2 regions of the Jeotgalibacillus haloalkalitolerans genome follow, and region 1 is predicted to be linked to the other one. Evidence: a T-box and tRNA genes for the amino acid it is inferred to sense, from the RefSeq annotation. Region 1 holds a T-box; the other holds one or more tRNA genes.

Region 1 (10,694 bases):
CTTCACATTCAGTACTAGCGGCGTCTTTTCCTTAATGATTCCTGCTTTTTCGAATGCAATTTCTTCATAAGTGTCCCCAAGAATACTGACATGATCAAGCCCGATGGATGTAATGCATGTACATAGCGGCTTCACGATGTTGGTTGAGTCAAACCTTCCCCCTAGCCCTACTTCAATCAGCACGTAATCCACGTTTTTTATTTCACCAAAGTAATAAAACATCATTGCAGTGATGACTTCAAACTCTGTCGGACCCCCAAGCTCGTGCTGCTCAAGTTCATCAGCGAGCGGCTTGATCTTATTGACCAGTGCCGTCCAGTCTTCTTCCGGCGCAGGCTTGCCGTTTACAGAAATTCTTTCATTAAACACCTCAAAATAAGGAGATGTAAAACTTCCTACTGAATAGCCACCCTCCTCGAGAATATTTCTTAAAAAACTGAGCGTTGACCCTTTGCCGTTCGTACCGCCAATATGTACCGCGTTTATTTTCAAGTGAGGGTTGCCGAGCCGCTCCATCATCCATTCCATCCGCTCAAGTCCGGGTTTGATCCCGAGTCTCAGCCTGCCATGTATCCAGTTTACTGCTTCCTCAAAATTCTGTATCAATATAATCACTCCTTAAAAAAGCGGACAGACAGTGATGTCTATCCGCTCAAACTTTTTATACTGTGCGCAGTTCTTCGATTCTTGTCTTAACAGCCTCCTGCTTGGACAGATAATCTTTCTGCTTTGCACGTTCCTCTTCTACTACTGCTTCAGGCGCTTTGCTGACAAAACGCTCATTACCGAGTTTCTTCTCTACCCGTTCAACTTCTTTTGTCCACTTGTCGAGCTCTTTTTCAAGACGTTCAATTTCTTCTTCGATATTGATCAGTCCTTCTAAAGGCAGGAACAGCTCTGCGTTAGTTACAACAGCTGACATTGCTTTTTCAGGTGCTTTAACCTCTTTTCCAATCGCAAGGTTTTCAGGGTTACAGAACTTCTCGATGTATGCTTCATTTTTTGTTAAGCGGTCTGCTGTCTGATCATCTGCTGCGCGGATCATCAGGTTTACTTTTTTACTCATTGGCGTATTCACTTCAGCACGGATATTTCTTACAGAGCGAATCACTTCTATTAACAGCTTCATTTCTTCATCCGCTTCACGGTCAATGTGATCCTGATTCACAATTGGCCAAGCCGCTTCAGTAATTGATTTCCCTTCATGCGGAAGGTTCTGCCAGATCTCTTCAGTGATAAACGGCATAAACGGATGAAGCAGACGCATTGTCTGATCCAGTACATGTGCAAGGATTGATCGGGTCGTTTTCTTTGCTTCTTCATCCTCTCCATTCAGTGGAAGTTTCGCCATTTCGATATACCAGCTGCAGAAATCATCCCAGATAAAGTTATAAAGCGTACGGCCAACTTCCCCGAATTCATAGCGGTCTGCCAGACTGGTTACATTCTCGATAGTGTCATTCAGTCGCGTCAGAATCCATTTGTCAGCAACTGATTTTTTACCAGTCAGATCAATTTCATCAAATGTAAGACCATCCATATTCATCAGTGCAAACCTTGAAGCATTCCAGATTTTATTGGCAAAGTTCCAGATTGATTCAACTCTTTCCATTGAGAAACGCAGGTCTTGTCCCGGGGATGAACCAGTTGTCAGTACATAACGCAGAGAGTCAGCGCCATACTGCTCAATCACATCCATCGGGTCAATACCGTTACCAAGGGATTTTGACATCTTGCGACCTTCAGCATCACGTACAAGCCCGTGAATAAGAACATCTTTAAATGGACGCTGATCAGTGAATTCAACCCCCTGGAAAATCATTCGTGATACCCAGAATGCGATAATGTCATAGCCCGTTACAAGTGCTGACGTCGGATAGTATCGCTTTAGATCAGCTGCTTCTTCGTCCGGCCAGCCCATTGTAGAAAACGGCCACAGTGCAGATGAGAACCATGTATCAAGTACATCTTCATCCTGATTCCAGTTCTCAATATCAGCAGGTGCTTCCTCACCTACATACAGCTCACCTGTTTCTTTATGGTACCAGGCAGGAATTCTGTGACCCCACCAGAGCTGTCTTGAAATACACCAGTCTCTGATATTTTCCATCCATCTCATATAAGTGTTTTCAAATCGATTTGGGACGAAATTTACTTTTCCTTCAGTTTCCTGAATATCCATCGCCTGTTTAGCAAGAGGCTCCATTTTTACAAACCACTGCGTAGAAAGATAAGGCTCAACAACCGCTCCGCTTCTCTCTGAATGCCCTACCGAGTGCAGGTGCTCTTCAATTTCAAACAGTACGCCATCTTCCTGAAGGTCTTTGACGATTTGTTTGCGGCATTCGAAACGGTCCATACCCTGATATTTACCTGCATTTTCATTCATTGAGCCATCTTCATTCATGACAAGGACGCGCTCAAGGTTATGTCGGTTACCGATTTCAAAATCATTTGGATCATGCGCAGGTGTAATTTTTACAGCACCTGAACCAAATTCCATATCTACATAATCATCGGCAACAATCTCAATTTCACGTCCGACAATCGGGAGCTTAACCGTTTTGCCGATTAAATGCTTGTAGCGGTCATCTTCCGGGTGCACGGCTACTGCTGTATCACCAAGCATCGTTTCAGGGCGGGTTGTTGCAATTTCGATGTGACCACTGCCATCAGTCAGCGGGTATCTCATATGATAAAATGCACCCTGCACGTCTTTATGGATGACTTCAATATCAGATAAGGCAGTCTTTGTCGCAGGATCCCAGTTAATAATGTATTCTCCGCGGTAGATCAGCCCTTTATTATATAGGTCAATAAATACCTTCTGAACCGCTTTAGATAAACCTTTATCAAGTGTAAAGCGTTCTCTGCTGTAATCAAGTCCAAGACCAAGCTTTGACCATTGCGCACGGATATGCTCTGCGTATTCTTCTTTCCATTTCCATGATTCTTCTAAGAATGCTTCACGCCCAAGTTCATAGCGGGATTTCCCCTGTTCCCGAAGCTTCTGATCAACTTTCGCCTGTGTGGCAATCCCTGCATGGTCCATCCCTGGAAGCCACAGCACATCATATCCCTGCATACGCTTCATTCTTGTCAGGATATCCTGAAGCGCTGTATCCCAGGCATGTCCAAGGTGAAGTTTTCCTGTTACGTTTGGAGGCGGGATAACGATTGTGTATGGTTCTTTGCTCTCATCACTTTGTGCTTCAAATACTTTCTCTTTCAGCCACCACTCATAGCGGCCCTCTTCTATCGCCTTCGGATCATACTTTGTAGGCATTGATGTCTCATTCATATTAAAACCTCCGTAGTGATAATGTATTTTAGATGAGGTGATTAAAAACGACTGTTGATTTTGCCCAACTGCAGTTGCAATCAGCAGCCTTGTTCTAGCTTAAACAACAAAAAAATCCCGTTCGCCATAAAAGGACGAAGGGATTTGATTCGCGGTACCACCTTTTTACACAGACTGATCTCTGTGCACTCAATTAAGATAACGGCTTCTAACCGGCACCGGCTACTAGTTGTTCACCGGTACTGCTCACAGGCGACTTCTGCAGGATCAATTCTGGAAATTCTCTCACCAAATGAATTTCTTCTCTGAAGAACGAAAATCTGCATACTACTCCCGATCAATGCATCTCATATATGATCTATCATAATCAAAATGCCATTGTTCCGTCAATAAAAATCGCAAAAAACCTCTTCCTGCATAAGATATTATAAAAATACTCAGGAGAGGAGTCAATTATGGGAAAGAAAATGTTTCCGAAACCAAAGCCACCCTGGTGGAGAAAGTGCCGCTGTACATTGCAGAAAATTATTATTCCGCTGTGTATTTTTCAGACAATCAGATTATTGCTGCTTCCATCTACAATTGACGTACTGATTCTTGGTTTTTTAATCGGTGTTGCTTGTGTTCTTCACTTTGAATGGATCTGAGCCCCTGGAATCCGGATCAGCTCTCCTCTGTTAAAAGGCCGTCTCGATTCAAACTGATTTGCTTTCATCAGCTGGAGCATCGGAACCCCATATCGCTCTGCGACAGTTTCTGGTGTTTCATCCTGCTGAGCGATATGTATTTTTATGCTGGTGCGCTCTTCTTCCAGAGATTTAATAAAACGTGTGAATGTATCTTCTCTGTTCTTCTGCTCTGTCTGCTCTGATACTTCATCTTCTTTCTCTTCAGCTGTCTGTTCTTCTGCTCTGTCTGTTTCAGTCTCATCCTGCTGCACTTCCTCAACAGGTTCATGCTCTGCCACATCCTCCTGAGGTTCAAACTGCTTTTCTGCTGCATGCTCTTCAGCTGGTTCATTCTGCAGGTCGTGTGCCGCTGATTCTGACTCAGCAGCTTCATTTGTTTCTTCTGTAGCAGCCATACCCTCCCATTGCTCCAACGGATTTGGCAAAACCCTTAACTCCTCCCGCTGCAGTTCCGGCTCAGGCTTCGGTTCTGATATTCCTTCAATCATAATATCTGCAGAGACATTTAAAATTCCGTCCTCCGGGATTTCGTAATCAACATGATCTATATATACTTCCACATCCTGTTTTCTGACTACTCTCGCAGAGGAAATCGAGATTGACAGCGGAAAATGATGTTCAAAGTAGATCAGATCTTCCATCACAATAGATTCCTGAACCTCAGGATTCTTTGAGTTGCGATGTTTTTCCGTTCCAGGTTCATAACTGCCCTCACCTGCTAAATGAAGTGTTCCTTCCACGACTACCTGATCAGCGTGCTCTGTAATGGAAACACTCGGCTCAAATGAAAGAGAGCGCAATTCACTCAGTACATACTCCCCTTTAAAAACAATATTCTCCTGTAATTGATAAATCGTATTTTTCGTCATCACGGCCTCCTTAAAATCTTTTCTTTTATAACTTATGAAAAAAAGAGGCCGGTATGATAAAAACCAGCCCGGATTTTATTCCGGACTGGTTAAGGGTTAACGTTTTGATGCAATTTCTCTGAAGGAAGCTTCAACAGCTTTTAATGTACGTTCCACATCTTCATCACTGTGTACAGTTGAAAGGAACCACCCTTCAAATTGTGAAGGTGGCAGGAACACGCCATTTTCAGCCATCAGTCTGTAAAACTCTCCGAACATTTCAAGATCTGACGTTTTAGCTTTTTCAAAGTTGGTTACTTTTTCATTTGTAAAGAAGAAGCCAAGCATTGATCCCGCACGATTAACCGAATGAGGAATATTATATGTCTCAGCCAATTCTGTGAACCCTGCCTGAAGCTTATCTCCAACCTCAATAAAATGCTGATAGCTTAACTCTGTCAGCTGTGACAGTGTAGCGTATCCTGCAGCCATTGCCAGCGGGTTACCTGATAATGTCCCTGCCTGATAGATCGGGCCGGCCGGTGCGATGAATTCCATAATATCTTTACGTCCGCCAAATGCACCTACCGGCAGGCCGCCACCGATTACTTTTCCAAGACATGTAAGGTCAGGGGTTACACCAAGATGTCCCTGTGCGCAGTTATAACCAACTCGGAAGCCTGTCATCACTTCATCAAAAATAAGAAGTGCCCCGTGGTCAGTTGTTAATGTTCTTAATTCTTCAAGGAAGCCCTCCACCGGAGGCACGACGCCCATGTTACCTGCAACAGGTTCCACAATTACACCGGCGATTTCACTGCCGTATTCTTTGAATACATATTGAATGGATTCAAAGTCATTATAAGGAACTGTGATCGTGTTTTGCGCTACGCTTGCGGGTACGCCAGGTGAGTCAGGCAGTCCAAGTGTCGCCACACCGGATCCGGCTTTAATTAATAGGCTGTCTCCGTGTCCATGATAACATCCTTCAAATTTAACAATTTTATCGCGTCCGGTAAAACCGCGTGCGAGTCTGAGTGCACTCATCGTAGCTTCTGTTCCCGAGGATACCATTCTTACTTTTTCAATTGAAGGTACACGCTCAATCACAAGTTCTGCCAGTTTATTTTCAGCAAGACTTGGTGCACCGAAGCTAGTGCCGCTTTCAGCCGTTTTTTTAATTTCATCAATGACATGATCATCAGCATGACCTAAAATTAATGGTCCCCATGACAGGACATAATCAATATATTCGTTTCCATCAATATCATAAATCTTTGATCCTTTTCCTTTTTCCATAAAAATCGGATCCATGTTAACAGATTTAAATGCACGAACAGGGCTGTTAACCCCGCCTGGCATTAGTTCTGATGCTGTTTTAAATGCTTCTTGAGATTTTTCATATGAACGCATGCTACCGCTCCTTTTACGTTTATTGATCTTTCAGCCAGCGTGAAGCTTCTTTTGCATGATACGTAATGATCAGATCCGCACCAGCGCGCTTCATACTTGTGAGTTTTTCAAGAATGACTTCCTGCTCATTGATCCAGCCGTTTGCAGCAGCTGCTTTGATCATTGAGTACTCTCCGCTTACGTTATAAGCAACAACCGGCAGTGCATGACGGTCTTTTACTTCTCTCATAATGTCAAGATAAGAAAGCGCAGGTTTTACAATCAGAAAATCCGCACCTTCATTTACATCAGAATCCGCTTCTCTGAGTGCTTCAAGACGGTTAGCCGGATCCATCTGATACGTTTTACGGTCACCAAATTGTGGTGAGCTGTGCGCTGCATCTCTGAATGGACCATAAAAACTTGAAGAATATTTCACTGCATAACTCATAATCGGCACATCATGGAAGCCCGCTTCATCAAGTCCGTAACGGATCGCTGCTACAAAGCCATCCATCATGTTAGATGGCGCAATAATGTCAGCGCCAGCTTTCGCCTGACTGACTGCTGTTTTTGCAAGCAGGTCAAGTGTTGGATCATTCAGCACTTTTCCGCCTTCAATCACACCACAGTGACCATGGTCTGTATATTGGCACAGGCATGTATCTGCAACGACAACCATATCCGGCGCTTCTTTCTTAATCAGCCTGGTTGCCTGCTGAACGATACCTTCTTCAGCATATGCCTGAGAGCCTACAGCATCTTTTTCTTTCGGTACACCAAAAAGAATGACAGACTTGATGCCAAGTGACTGACATTCATTGATTTCATTCATTACCCCATCAAGTGAGACGTGATAAACGCCTGGCATTGAAGGCACTTCACGGTGTATATTCTCTCCTTCAACCACAAACAAAGGATAGATAAAGTCTTCCGGACGAAGCCATGTTTCACGTACCATTGAACGCAGTGAGTCAGATCCTCTCAGTCTGCGATGACGGTCAAATTGTAATTCATTCATTTGATAACCCTCCTGAGTGCTGTTAACAAGCTTGTTAAAGGTTTTACTTCAGAGTCACAGCGATCTTTTCAATCATCGCTTCCATTGTATATTCTGAAGGTTCGATATGTACAGGAAGAGGGATTGCTTTTAAAGCATCGGATGTGGTCGGCCCCACACTTGCAATTTTGATCAGTCCCTCCCTGATATTAGATAGCAGCTTTTGATCAGAACCAACTGCTTTAATGAAACGTTCGGCAGCTGATGGTGAAAAAAAGGTAATTACATCAGCCTCTTTCAGTTCATTCAGCAGATCTGCTGACATATCAGGAACCGTATTTTTATAGACTGTCCAGCTGATACATTTGTGTCCCTTTGCTGCAAGAAACTTCGCAATTTCTCCGCGGGAAAGGTCTCCCTGAGGAAAAAGAACAGGCCCTTCAACAGATTCAGTGAAATTCTTTTTAAAACTCGCAGCCGAATAAAGAGGAGGAATGTAATGAACCGGTAACCCCTCATTTTTCAAAGCTTCCGCAGTCTTTGAACCCACCGCACTGATTTTTTTCCCGAAGATCAGCTCTTTTATTCCGGCAGCTTCCAGTAATCTGCAGAAATAATACACCCCATGCTTGCTCGTAAAGATAATCCAGTCAGCATTTTTTAACTGATCTTTTTTCTGCTCATCTATAACCATCACTTCAGCTTCGATTTGAATCATAGGGGTTATAATCGGTTTTCCACCCATTGCTTCAATAAGCTTACGGTCATTTTCCGATGAGTGTAAGTCTCTTGTCAGTACAACTTTCGCCCCGTTCAGGGATGCCATTTTACTGACCTTCCTGTTCCAGTTTTACCTGGTCAATTAATGCTTTAGCACCCTGTTCTGTCAGGATTTCAGCTGCTTTCAGCCCTACCTCAATCGGATCATTTCCTCTGATCACTTCTTTGTATACTTTTTTTCCATCAGGAGATGCCACTAATGCTGTCAGGGATACGCCATCTTCTATCTGCGTTGCATAACCAGCAATTGGTACCTGACATCCACCTTCCATCTTGTGAAGGAAAGTACGCTCAGCCGTAACAGTCTGCGCTGTTTCCTGATCACTGAAGCGGTTCAGCAATTCTCTTAATTCAGTATCGGTTTCTCTGCATTCAATTGAAAGTGCACCTTGACCGATTGCAGGAAGGCAATCCTCTGGTGATAGAAATTCCGATACGACATCTTTTGACCAGCCCATTCTTGAAAGTCCGGCTGCAGCCAGGATGATTGCATCAAAGTTTTCAGTTTCAAGCTTTTTAAGCCGCGTATCAATGTTTCCACGAATCCATTCAACCTTGAGGTCAGGTCTTACTGCAAGAATCTGTGCACCGCGTCTCAGGCTGCTTGTTCCTACAATCGCTCCTGCCGGTAATTCTGCAAGCGTTTCGTTATTTTTCGAAATAAGTGCATCCCTTGGGTCTTCACGTACAGGAATGCTTCCGATAATCAGGCCTTCCGGGAGCTCAGCAGGCATATCCTTCATACTGTGAACAGCCATATCAATCTCTCCATCAATCATCGCCTGTTCAATTTCCTTTACAAACAGACCCTTGCCTCCCACTTTTGAAAGCTTCACATTCTGAATCTGGTCACCTTTTGTTACAATTTCTTTGATTTCAAATTCTGTTCCAGGTTCAAGCGCCTTCAGCTGCTCAATGACCCATTTTGTCTGTGTAATCGCAAGCTTACTTCTGCGTGATCCTACAATAATTTTTCTCATAAATAAATGCCTCCAATGAATAGTTATCGTGATTTAGACTGACCAGAAATGGAATGAAGATAATCTGCTTCCAAGCAGAAAGTTAATCAGCAGACAGCCAAAAGCAGCTGTATTAAACAGCGCAAGTGACTTTCCTGACTGTCCTTTCCCAAACCTCCTGTATAAAAACACACCATAAATTGCTAACAGCAGGAATGAACCTGAAATTTTAATATCGTACCAGAGTACTGTCGGTAATGATACAACTGCCCACTGCACACCAAGGATCAGGCTCAGTAACAGCAGCGGAAACCCAATACTGTTTAATATCACTGACCCTTTTTCAAGCTTAGCAAGGTCAGTGATGCGCTGTATCTTCTGTCCCCACTTTTTCTGTTTTAACAATCTGTATTGAAGCAGATACAGAATGGAAAAAACAACGGATATTGAGAAGGCGGCATAGGATACGATCGCCATGGTGATATGGATCAGCAGCAGTTCCGACATCAGTCTTTCAGCTGCTGCTTCTGTACTCGCCTGAACCGGTGCGAATGTATGTATCGCCATAAAAGTAAAGCCGATCAGGTTAACAAAAAAGACAGTAAAATCGATTTTCATCAAACGGTTCAGAATAAGTGAAAGCGTCAGTAATACCCAGGCATAAAAATAAATGCCTTCAAAAAGTGTTAATACCGGAAACCTTCCTGTTCTGAACATGTAAAGAAATAAAAAAATTGTTTGAAGAACCCAAACAATTGACAAAAGCCAGAAGGCAACGCGATTCGCCTTCTGGTCTCTCTGTACATAATCCATAAAATATAATAGCACGCTGATTGCATAGAGGATAATCATGACTTCATGCAGCCGTGTCATTGACAGTTCAAACATGTGTGATCCTCCCAATCAACTTTGCAGTGAAAGCTGAGGCTCTAATTTTACTGATTCAGCAGTTTTTTCACGACGTTCAGTTTCCTGCGTCAAATTAAAAATCTGTTTGAACAGCTCAAGTTTTTCATCACCGTCAGGTAATGCAGCCAGTTCTTTTGCCTGCAAAATCGGATCTTTTAATAATTGGTTAATAATACTCTTTGTGTGTTTGTTGAGTACTTTGCGCTCACGGTCTGTCAGGCTTGGCATTTTGCGTTCAATGCTTTCCATTGTTTCCGCCTGAATTGCCAATGCTTTTTCGCGCAGCTCAGAGATAACAGGAACAACACCAAGCATATTCAGCCATTCTTTAAATGCAACAATTGCTTCTTCTACCATAAGACCGATCTGTTCAGCTGCCTGTTTGCGCTCTTCAAGGTTCGCCTGAACAATTCCTTCAAGATCATCAATATCATAAAGAAATACATTATCTAATTCGTTGATGGCAGGATCAAGGTCCCGTGGCACAGCAATATCAACCATAAAGAATGGACGGCCTTTACGCATTCTTTCTACATCCGTCATCATCTCTTTACTGATTAACGCTTCCTGAGCACCAGTTGAAGTGATCAGAATATCTGCCTCTATCAGTGCACACTGAAGCTCCCGCAGTTCTTTGGCATTACCTGAAAATTTGTCTGCAAGTGCAGCAGCTTTTTCAAATGTGCGATTAATCACGGTCACTCTTGTGGCACCGCTTCCCTGCAGGTTCTGGATTGCAAGCTCACCCATTTTACCAGCACCGAGAATCAGTACGTGTTTTTTATTTAAATCTCCGAATATCTTTTTAGCCAGTTC
Region 2 (10,694 bases), on a different contig from region 1:
AAAACGGTTACTGCAAAAGGAGAAAAAATTGATTATCAGACACTGTCGAATATGATTAATAAAAAATGACCCCTGAAAAATTCAGAAGTTGACCGTAAAGTATATTAGAAAGTTTACATCAACGTAAAAAAGGTAATATAAATAATATTCGGAGGTGATAAGTTTGGGCTATATCGCGCCAGTAAATCAGCTGCAGTATCAGCAGTATGCCGAAAGAGTCACAATGAAGGATTATGATCCGTATTACTTAACACCTGTACAAAAAGTCAGTCCGCTACGCAGATCTGACAAAGATTTTGAAGAAGAGCTTGAGGAAAAAATGGACAGAAAAAGAAAAAAACGTGAAGCTGTTTTTAAGAGCGGGGATGCACCAATCTTTCACATCCAGACAATTCCGCCACATCTGATTCCAAAAGTAACAGGTAAAGGTCAAAACTTTAATGCATCAATTTGAATAGAATGTTAAAAGCAGCTGCTTATTTTACGCAGCTGCTTTATCTTTATATTTCTTTTTGCATGGTAAAGTGGGGGATTCCGGCATCCATAAATTCGTCAGAGATCACCTGATACCCGAGCTTTTTATAAAATCCAAGCGCATGTGTCTGAGCATTTAAAATCAGGGCTTCAACGCCTGATTCCCTCGCATGAATTTCAATTTCTTTCATGAGTAAAACGCCTGCATGTTGTCCGCGAAGTGTTTTCTTCACACATACTCGTTCAACTTTTCCTTTTCCGTCCTTGATTCTGAATCTGCCGGCTCCTGAAGGCTGATCTTCAGCATACAGCACGAAATGAGTGGCAGTCTGATCAAAAGCATCCAGCTCAAGATCTTCAGGCACCTGCTGTTCTTTTACAAATACTTCTTTTCTTACTTCAAATGCCTGGTTTAATTCCTTATCCGTTTCAACTTTCTTTACATACATCAGCTGTCGCCACCTAAACGGTAAGTTTCATATACGGTCCACGAGCCATTTTCAAGCTGATATAACAAGTGGAAGCGGTCAACAGTCTCTTCATGGTCAACACCTGCCATACGGAGTGAACCGTATACATCGGAGTGTTCATCATTAGATAACTTCTGAGCAATCGTAATATGCGGAACAAATGAATACTGAGATTCACCGCCAAAGTCACTGCTGTGAAGGGATTGATAAAGCGTCAACAGTTCAGGAACGGCATCAACCTTCATATAAATCACATTATTAACTGGCTGGAATGAACTGATTTTATATGCTCTTAATGTAAAAGGCTCAGCATTCTTAGCCACTTCACCTAACTTTTCAGCAATCACATTAATTTCATCATCTGTCGCTTCAAATGGCTCTTTCAAAGTCAAATGAGGCGGAATCAGCGAGTAATGAGGATCATAGCGTTTCCGGTAAGAGTTAGCAAGATCCTGTAATTTTTTTGAAGGGAATACTGCGATACCAAACTTCATAAATGTCAGCCTCCTCTTTTCACATCATAAAATAGTCACTGTCTCATACAATTATATCAGACAAATAGTTGAATATTGCTTGCTTAGTAAGAAGTTTTTCCAAACATTTTTTCCATCACGCGTTTAAGATCCGGCTGCCAGTATTTCCAGGAATGCTCGCCGTCAAACTCATCATAAAAAACGCTGTAATTCTTACCTTCCATCACCTGGTGCAGTTCCCTGTTTGGTTCAAGAAAGTTTGCTTCCGATCCATTGGTTGTCTTTACTGATGTTTCGCCTTTTCCAATAATATGATAAAAATTGATCAGCTGAACGTCTTTGAACTGCTCTGCATTTAGAATGACGTCATCATTGACAAGAGGGGACTGCATAATCACGCGTCCAAAAGTGTTCGGATATTTTAAAGCAGTCTGAAATGACACAGTGCCGGCAAGTGAATCACCGATCAGTGCGCGTCCGATACCAATATTGTAAGTAGGGTATAATTCATCAATAAATGGCACCAGTTCCCTTGCGATGAATCTGACGTATGCATCATGCTGACTGCCACTCGGATGATATTTATCATAACGGTCCTTTACATTTTTATAAGGCACCCCGACGAAAATCAGGTTTTCGATTTTTTCTTCTTCATTCAGCTGATCCAGCAGTCTTGGTACTCTGCCAAGCTGAAAATAATCTTTTCCATCCTGGGCGATCAGCACTGTGTATTTATATAAAGGCGAATAGTTATGAGGAAGATAGACGAGCAGATTCATCTCTTCCTGCAGTGCCTCACTGTATAGCTGATGTTCTTTTACTGTTCCGGTCTTAGGCATCAAAAATCCTCCCTGTTACAAAAAAAGTTTGAAGCGTTTACAAATAGATTGTATCATATCAGTCTATACAGTTCTCAAATTCAATTTACGCTGAATAGATTGAATGATGGCAACATAACGATTAAAGGAGATTTTATATGAAAAATGAAAGAGTTCACTCTCATGATGTAACACAGGCTGCTTATAACGTCCTGAAAGAACGTGGCGTTACGATTGATGATATTGCTGAAATCGTGTATGAAATGCAGGGACCTTATAATGAAAAACTGCAGCTTGATGAATGCGTTGAAAGCGTTGAAAAGGTGCTATTAAAAAGAGAAATGCAGCATGCAATTCTTGTTGCCGTTGAACTTGACCGCCTTGCAGAGCAAAAAAAACTGACAGAGCCTCTGCAGTCACTAGTAGAAACGGATGAAGGTCTTTTTGGAGTGGATGAAACGATTGCCCTCGGTGCTTCACTCGGCTACGGCAGTATCGCAGTCACAACATTTGGACATCTGGATAAAAATAAAATCGGTATTATTGAAAAGCTTGATACCAAAAGGGGTGGTGGCATCCATACATTCCTTGACGATATGGTTGCTGCTATTGCGGCAAATGCTTCATCCCGCCTTGCTCACAGACTGAGGGATATTGAAGAGAACCTGCCAAAAAATGAAAGAAGAATTATTGAAGACGAATAAATATATTCAAATTTTATACAAACCCTCCTATAAAATTGTATGAAAATTTACATCTGACGTCATAATTGTCATGAAATCGACAGCGTTTTCATAGTTGATTTGACAGCTTTTGATGTAAATTGGAACTTGTACAAAATGATTTAAGTTTGACACAAATGTAATATTGCGTGATAAAATAGTATACGTAGTTATGCAATTTTATAAGGAGGGGGAACTACGTTGAAAAACAAAAAGTTTTATTTGAGCATGATTCTGCTTCTTGCAGTATCTATGATTCTTGCAGCCTGCGGCGGTGAAGACAGCGGCAGCGGAGATGGTGAAGGCGGTTCAGAACAGCCTGAATTTATTAACATCGCTACTGGCGGTACTGGTGGTACATACTATCCGCTTGGTGGTACATTTGCACAGCTGATTGAAGATGAGACAGGCATTACAACAACTGCTAACACTTCAAACGCATCAGCTGAAAACATGGCAATGATCGACAATGAAGAAGTTGAAATTGCGTTCGTTCAGACGGATATCGCCTCTTACGCTGTTGAAGGAACACAAATGTTTGATGCACCAATCGAAACAATCCAGGGACTTGCTACACTTTACCCTGAAACAATTCAAATCGTAACAAGTGCTGATTCAGGTATCGAATCAGTTGAAGATCTTGCAGGTAAAACAGTTTCTGTAGGTGAGTCAGGTTCAGGTACACGTCTGAATGCTGAACAGATTCTTGAAGTTCATGGAATGTCATTTGACGATATGGACGTTCAGAACCTTTCATTCGATGATTCAACTACTGGAATTCAGGATGGATCAATTGATGCTGCATTTATCACTGGTGGAACACCAACTGGAGCTGTAGAAGGACTTGCTGCTCAGGTTGATGTAGTGATTGTTCCAATCGAAGCAGATATGGCTCAGGCACTGATGGATGAATATCCATTCTACTCAGAAGATGAAGTTGCTTCAGGTACTTACGGTCTTGAAGAAGCAGTTCCAACTGTAGCTGTACAGGCGATGCTTGCTGTATCTTCTGAACTGTCAGAAGATGTTGTTTACGACATTACAGCTGCAATCTTTGAAAATACTGACTCAATTACTCACCCTAAAGGTGAATTTATCACTGTAGATACTGCACTTGAGGGAATCGGAATCGATGTACACCCTGGTGCTCAGCGTTACTACGACGAGCAGTAATTGTATGATTGTATGAAATACGATGAGGCAAACAGGTCCTGACAGGGCCTGTTTGCCCATTCTTATGGAGTTGTAAAAGAAATGCAGAAGAAAAAAATGATTCCGGTCTTGATCATTGTCATAGCAGGAGTATTTTTTGCTGCTGTATTTCTGCCAGTCAGACAGGCAATCACATTTCACCATCAGCAGTCAGGAGAACTGATCAGTTATATCCCCGTATCAGACCAGAAAGATTTTCATTTAAGCTATACACATTCAATTCACAAATCAGAAGTAATTGATTTTTATGAGATTACAAAAGAAAACGAGATCAGACAAGTGGCACTGGAGTATGAGGATATGGCGATTGGTATGCCATCAAATGCAATGTACGAAGGTGAAGAATTTGTTGAAAAGGATGGGAAATACAGGATTGAACATATGAATCGTCTGTTTCCATCTATTAATCTGCATACAAGTCAGGTCGTAGTCAGTCATGTATTTCACTACCATGACAAGGATTATGCCCTGGATGACTATATTGAACCTGGAACATTTATTACAATATCTATTAAAAAATTGACATTAGCAGAGTTATTGAGAGGAGTTGGGATGGATGACTGAGGAAAAAAACAAGGCTGAAATGGAGCACAAAGATGAAGAGCAGTTTGGTGAAAAAGAGCAGAAGGACCTGCTTGCGAAGTACGATCCGGATGCAAGAACCAAGCAATATGAAGGCCTTTTAAACTGGGTTGTCTTTATCGGGCTGATTGCTTTTTCGGTTTTTCAGATCTACGCAGCAATTACACAGTCTATTCCGAGACAAACGCTATTATCTATTCACTTAGGTTTTGCACTTACTTTAGTATTTCTTCTTTTCCCTGTTACAAAAAAGAAGGTTGGACACAACAAACTCACTTGGTACGACAGCATCCTGGCGCTGTTATCTATCTGGGTAGGTGCATATTACCCATTAAATGAAGACCGGATTGTCAATACGATCGGTTCGATTTCACCAATGGACTTCTGGACAGGTCTGATTGCCATCCTGTTGGTCCTTGAAGCGACAAGACGTGCAGTAGGTCTTCCAATTATGATCATTGCTGTAACCTTTATGGCGTATGCTTATTTTGGTCCTCAAATGCCAGGTTTCCTGAGACACAGAGGATTAGACCTTGAAGCACTTGTTAATACAATGTTCATTTCTTCAGAAGGTATATTCGGAACACCGTTATACGTATCTGCAACATTTATTTTCTTATTCCTGTTATTCGGGGCATTCCTCGTTAAAACAGGAATTGGGCAGTACTTTAATGACCTTGCTGTTGCATTTGCAGGGAAAGCGATCGGCGGACCTGCAAAAGTCGCTATTTTCTCAAGTGCGATGCAGGGAACAATCAGCGGTAGTTCAGTTGCAAACGTAGTAACTTCCGGTTCATTTACAATTCCAATGATGAAAAGGCTTGGCTACCGTAAAGAGTTTGCCGGCGGGGTAGAGGCGGCAGCTTCTACCGGTGGACAGCTCATGCCGCCGATCATGGGGGCTGCAGCGTTCCTGATGGTTGAATTTATCGGTGGGGTTACTTACTGGGAAATTGCCAAAGCAGCTACAATTCCTGCTTTACTGTACTTCGCAGGGATCTGGATCATTACACACTTTGAAGCAAAAAGAATCGGTCTGACCGGTTTGCCTGACTCAGAAATTCCAAAAAAGTCAGAAGTACTTAAAAAGATTTACTTACTTACACCAATCTTTGCTGTTATTTTCTTACTGCTCGATGGTAATTCAATTATCAGAGCAGCGCTTTATTCAATTGTCATCACAATTCTAGTCAGCATGATCCGAAAGGATACTAGAATCAACATCAGAAAGTTTTTCGATGGTCTTGCAGATGGTGCAAGAACGGCATTATCAGTTGCTGTAGCAACCGCTTGTGCCGGTATCATTGTAGGGGTTGTAACACGTACGGGACTTGGTCTTAAGCTTGCAAACGGGCTTGTAGAACTATCCGGCGGTATTTTGTTACTGACATTATTCTTCACAATGTTTGCGGCGATCATCCTTGGTATGGGATCACCAACAACTGCAAACTATGTTATTACAGCTACGATTGCAGCACCGGCTCTGATTTTGCTTGACGTGCCGCCGCTTGCAGCTCACCTGTTTGTATTCTATTTTGGTATTGTAGCTGATATTACACCACCTGTTGCGCTCGCAGCGTTCGCCGCCGCAGGGGTATCGGGCGGGGAACCGATACGAACCGGAGTGAATGCCGCCAAGCTTGCCATTGGTGCATTTATCATCCCGTACATGTTTGTACTTTCTCCTCAGCTCTTACTGATTGATACGAATGCAGGGGAGATCACACTTTCAGTCATCACTGCACTTGCTGGTATGACAGCGATTGGTGCTGCTGTAATCGGATACTGGTATCGACCGGTTCATCCGGTTGAAAGAATTCTTGCGCTGGCAGCAGGAATTATGCTGATCTATCCGGAAGGAATTACAGATTTACTGGGTGCTGGACTATTTGTTGCACTTCTGATCATCCAGTTCGTCTGGAAGAGAAAAGGGAAGGACAACCTCCAAACCGCTAAAGCATAAAATAAGCATCCCGTTGTCGGCCGTAAAGCCGATAACGGGATGCTTTTTAAATATGTTAAGACGCCTGTGTCTATTTACATTTTGAATGTTTTTCTCCTAACCTTGTAGCCCAGGATTCACACCAGAAATCATCATAAGGTTTAAGCATGATTCCTTTTGCTGCCTGAATATTTCTTACGTGATAACGGATAGCGGAAGGGATGGTTACGGCAAAAATCATGAATGGTCCCAATAGCAGGTTTTGAAAACTGTGTCCATATTCGTGCGATTTAAGCCTGTCTGAGGCATTTTTCTGAACAAATAAGAACCCTCCGAAGTTAACACCGCCCCATTTTTCTCCAATCTCAAAATAAACGGCATGGTTATATCTTTCAGGTTTTATACCCAGACATAACAAAATCACAGTTATCAATAAACCAAACAGATTAATCACGATGCCCCAGGATAACTGAATGAACCAGAAAAGATAAATGTTCATTTTGATCTCCTTTTTTAAGAACTTGAGTTTATTTTAGCGGTAAAAAGGCATAAAAAAAAGCACTTTTATAAAAGTGCTTGCGGATGACCTGTGAGGGACTTGAACCCCCGACCCCTTCCCTGTCAAGGAAGTGCTCTCCCACTGAGCTAACAGGTCATATTTAAATATTGATGAGGTTTCATATGTATGAAGACAAATATTATATTACCTTTTAGACAATTCATTGTCAATCAGTTATTGTTTTAAAAGAGAAGATTTAAACGAGGTGTCAGTATGAAAAGTTATATTGTGATTGGCGGCGGCATTGCAGGTGCGTCAGCTGCCTACTATTTATCCAGGCAAGATTGTTCAGTTACATTAATTGATCGTGAGGATGCCGGCCAGGCAACAGGTGCTGCAGCAGGTATTATTTGTCCCTGGCTGTCACAGAGAAGAAATAAAAAATGGTACTTTCTTGTGAAGGAGGGGGCAGCATATTATCCTGAGTTAATTGAAATGCTGAAAGAAGATGGTGAAACTGATACAGGCTATAAAAAAACCGGCGGGATTGCCCTTCACAAAGAAGAAGCAAAAAGAGATAAAATGATCGAACGTGCATTGAAGAAGAAAGAAGAGGCCCCTGAAATCGGTGAAATTACTGCTTTAACCCCTTCAGAAGTAAAAGAACAATTTCCTTATCTGACCGAAATGTTTTATGGGGTCAATGTTTCCGGTGCTGCAAGAGTTGACGGCAGGAAGCTGAGAGCATCACTTGTAAGAGGATTGAAAAAAAATGGTGGCAGACTTGTCACAGGAGATGCAGCACTTACGATTGAGCGTAACCGGGCGACCGGTGCCCGGGTCAATGGTGAGAAGCTGCAAGCTGACCTGGTCATTCTCGCTGCAGGCGCCTGGGCACCGGAGGTTTTAGCATCAGCTGGTATTGATGTGGATGTATCCTATCAGAAAGCGCAAATTGTTCATCTGGGTGTTGAAGAAGATACAGACAGGCTTCCTGTTGTATTGCCGCCTGGAGATCAGTATTTACTTGCATTTGATGATGGACGGATTGTAGCAGGTACAACACATGAAAATGACCGGCCAATGGATGATAAAGTTACAGCAGGGGGTGTAGCTGACATTTTGAGTAAGACTTTAAACATCGCTGCAGGTCTGCATCACGCTGAGTTAATTGAGACAAGGGTTGGTTATAGACCGTTCACACAAGGTTTTTTGCCTGTTGCAGGGGCTTTCCGTCAAATAGAGCAGCTTCTATTTATTAATGGGCTGGGCTCTTCAGGACTGACTTCAGGACCGTTTATCGGGAAGGAAGTAGCAAAAATGGCGATCGGTGAGGAGTCGATGATTGACCCGGATGACTATCCGGTTGAAAATATCATAAAAGAGCGCTGAATTGCGCTCTTTTACGGTGCTTTATAGACGGGTAGCTGTATTTCGAAGGTTGTCCCATGATTTTTTACACTTGTTACTTTTACGGAGCCGCCGATTGCCCTGATAATACTGTATGAAACCATCAGGCCTAAACCTGTTCCTTTTTCCTTTGTTGAAAAGTAGGGCTCGCCAAGTCTGTTAACTTCTTCGTCACTCATTCCGTAACCCTGATCTTTTACAATCAATACATATCCATTCTGTTGCTGTGATGCTTCGATGGTTAGTATGCCGCCGTCTGGCATTGCTTCAATTCCATTTTTAAAGATATTAATCAGGCTTTGCTGGAATTGCTTTTTCTCTGCCAGCAGCAGTGCACGTTCCGGGAGCTGATCCTTGAGAAGGATATTTACATTGTTCATATTGGCAAGAGGCTGGATCACGTTGACTGAATGATTCAGTTCTTCCTTCATTTTAATCATATCCTGTTGATCAGATGCAGGCTTTGCGAATGTAAGGTAATCGTTAATGATATCAGTCGCATGATCGATCTCTTTCAGTGCGGTATTTAAATAATAACGCTGCTGCTCATCCTGATCACGGTCCTGCACCGCCATCTGGATAAATCCTCTGCTGACTGTAAGCGGGTTTCTTACTTCGTGAGAAATGCTCGCAGCCAGGTGGCTCACCACTGATAATTTTTCCGCTCTGATTAAATCATTCAATATTAAAAAGTTTGTTCTGATGATTTCCCATAAAATCAACGCAACAATTAATCCAACTACATTAATAATTGTAAAAGTAATCCAGACATCAAGAGGCATTAATACATCAAAAATTAAATAAGATAATGTCAGGTTGCAAATTACAAGAAAAGATACGAGAAAGGTACCGATGCATATTTTCCCCGGAATCTTTGAGCGCTGAAACTGCTTCATAAAAATAAAATAAAAAATCCAGATGACACACAGGGTTATGGTTGACACAAGTACACCATCACCGCCGAGGATTGCTCTGCTGATGAGTGCAACTGCAGTTAAGAAAATACCCATTGGATAACCGCCATATAATGTCCCTAACACAATGGGCACAGCTCTCAGGTCCCAAAGAAATCCTTCATTGATGGTAAATGGGAAGGAGAGGCATAAGAGAATGGAAATGGCAGGAAAAATCGCAGCAAACTTTCCCTCTTTTTTCTGAAGACGGTTCCGGTAAGAATAAAAATAAACGATCTGTATAAATAATAAGGGAAGAATCATTAATAAAAAATTTACAAGCAGGTCTTTTGTTAAAACATCCATATATCATACTCCATACTATTAGTCAGTACGTATCATATCATAAATTTAAGCATTAAGATTGAAAAAATCCTGATGGTACGCTATGATTCTAATTCAGGCTGCGTTGTTCGTATGTTCTAAGTAAGTTTTAACCTTTGATCTGTTAACGGGAGTTTTAAATAAAAGCCGGATTGTCATGCCTCATCAGCGTATGAGGACGCGCATGAACGCTTTTGCGAACACCCACTTTGAGGAGTGGTGGTTTAAAAACTTTCTTAATTAAACTACGGCAAAGGCGGCTGTTAAACCGGGGGATACCCCGGTTTTTTTGCGTCTGAAAGCTTACTTTACAGTTCAGTTCTCAAATCCCAAAGCTCAGGGAAGAAGTATGAATCCAGAACACTTTTTAAGTAATTGACTCCTGATGAACCGCCCGTTCCTTTCTTAAATCCGATAATCCTTTCAACTGTTTTCATATGACGGAAACGCCACTGCTGATGCCAGTCTTCAAGGTCAACTAATTTTTCAGCGAGCTGGTAAAGAGTCCAGTATGTCTGACTATCTTTATAAACCGCACTCCATGCAGCTTTTACTTCTTCACTTTTTACATAAGGCTTTGAGAAATCTCTATTCAGTAATTCCTCAGGGATTTGAAAGCCTGCCTCATATAACTTATCAATCGCGATATCATAAAGTCCTTTTTCCTGATAAGCCTGATTAAGCACATCATAAATCTCCTGATCCTGTTCGTAGATTTTCAGGATATGCGGAATTTTATAGCCAAGTGAAAATTCAATTAAGCGGTACTGATAGGATTGAAAGCCTGAAGCTTTACCAAGAGAGTCCCGGAACTC

The links. The T-box of region 1 lies ahead of UFB30_RS08990 (valine--tRNA ligase). A T-box ahead of a tRNA ligase gene usually reads a tRNA of that ligase, here a tRNA-Val.
Region 2: it encodes a tRNA-Val, which carries the amino acid that the T-box ahead of UFB30_RS08990 (valine--tRNA ligase) is inferred to sense. The anticodon was not compared.

What each region holds. Positions count from the first base shown of each region.
Region 1 is NZ_JAXQNN010000002.1:773,506-784,199, forward strand. It holds gene UFB30_RS08985 (bifunctional folylpolyglutamate synthase/dihydrofolate synthase) at 1-606, opposite strand, end outside; gene UFB30_RS08990 (valine--tRNA ligase) at 662-3,301, opposite strand; T-box leader at 3,429-3,651, opposite strand; gene UFB30_RS08995 (YszA family small membrane protein) at 3,757-3,948, shown strand; gene UFB30_RS09000 (hypothetical protein) at 3,930-4,859, opposite strand; gene hemL (glutamate-1-semialdehyde 2,1-aminomutase) at 4,956-6,251, opposite strand; gene hemB (porphobilinogen synthase) at 6,271-7,251, opposite strand; gene UFB30_RS09015 (uroporphyrinogen-III synthase) at 7,295-8,056, opposite strand; gene hemC (hydroxymethylbilane synthase) at 8,058-8,990, opposite strand; gene UFB30_RS09025 (cytochrome c biogenesis protein) at 9,024-9,857, opposite strand; gene hemA (glutamyl-tRNA reductase) at 9,873-10,694, opposite strand, start outside.
Region 2 is NZ_JAXQNN010000004.1:108,842-119,535, reverse strand. It holds gene UFB30_RS12115 (stage VI sporulation protein F) at 1-69, shown strand, start outside; gene UFB30_RS12110 (hypothetical protein) at 164-454, shown strand; gene UFB30_RS12105 (GNAT family N-acetyltransferase) at 501-923, opposite strand; gene UFB30_RS12100 (YjcG family protein) at 923-1,438, opposite strand; gene UFB30_RS12095 (alpha/beta hydrolase) at 1,522-2,256, opposite strand; gene UFB30_RS12090 (phosphatidylglycerophosphatase A family protein) at 2,394-2,939, shown strand; gene UFB30_RS12085 (TAXI family TRAP transporter solute-binding subunit) at 3,159-4,130, shown strand; gene UFB30_RS12080 (DUF1850 domain-containing protein) at 4,212-4,733, shown strand; gene UFB30_RS12075 (TRAP transporter permease) at 4,753-6,714, shown strand; gene UFB30_RS12070 (hypothetical protein) at 6,785-7,192, opposite strand; tRNA gene UFB30_RS12065 (tRNA-Val) at 7,277-7,348, opposite strand; gene UFB30_RS12060 (NAD(P)/FAD-dependent oxidoreductase) at 7,466-8,584, shown strand; gene UFB30_RS12055 (sensor histidine kinase) at 8,596-9,861, opposite strand; RNA gene ssrS (6S RNA) at 9,954-10,146, shown strand; gene kynA (tryptophan 2,3-dioxygenase) at 10,188-10,694, opposite strand, start outside.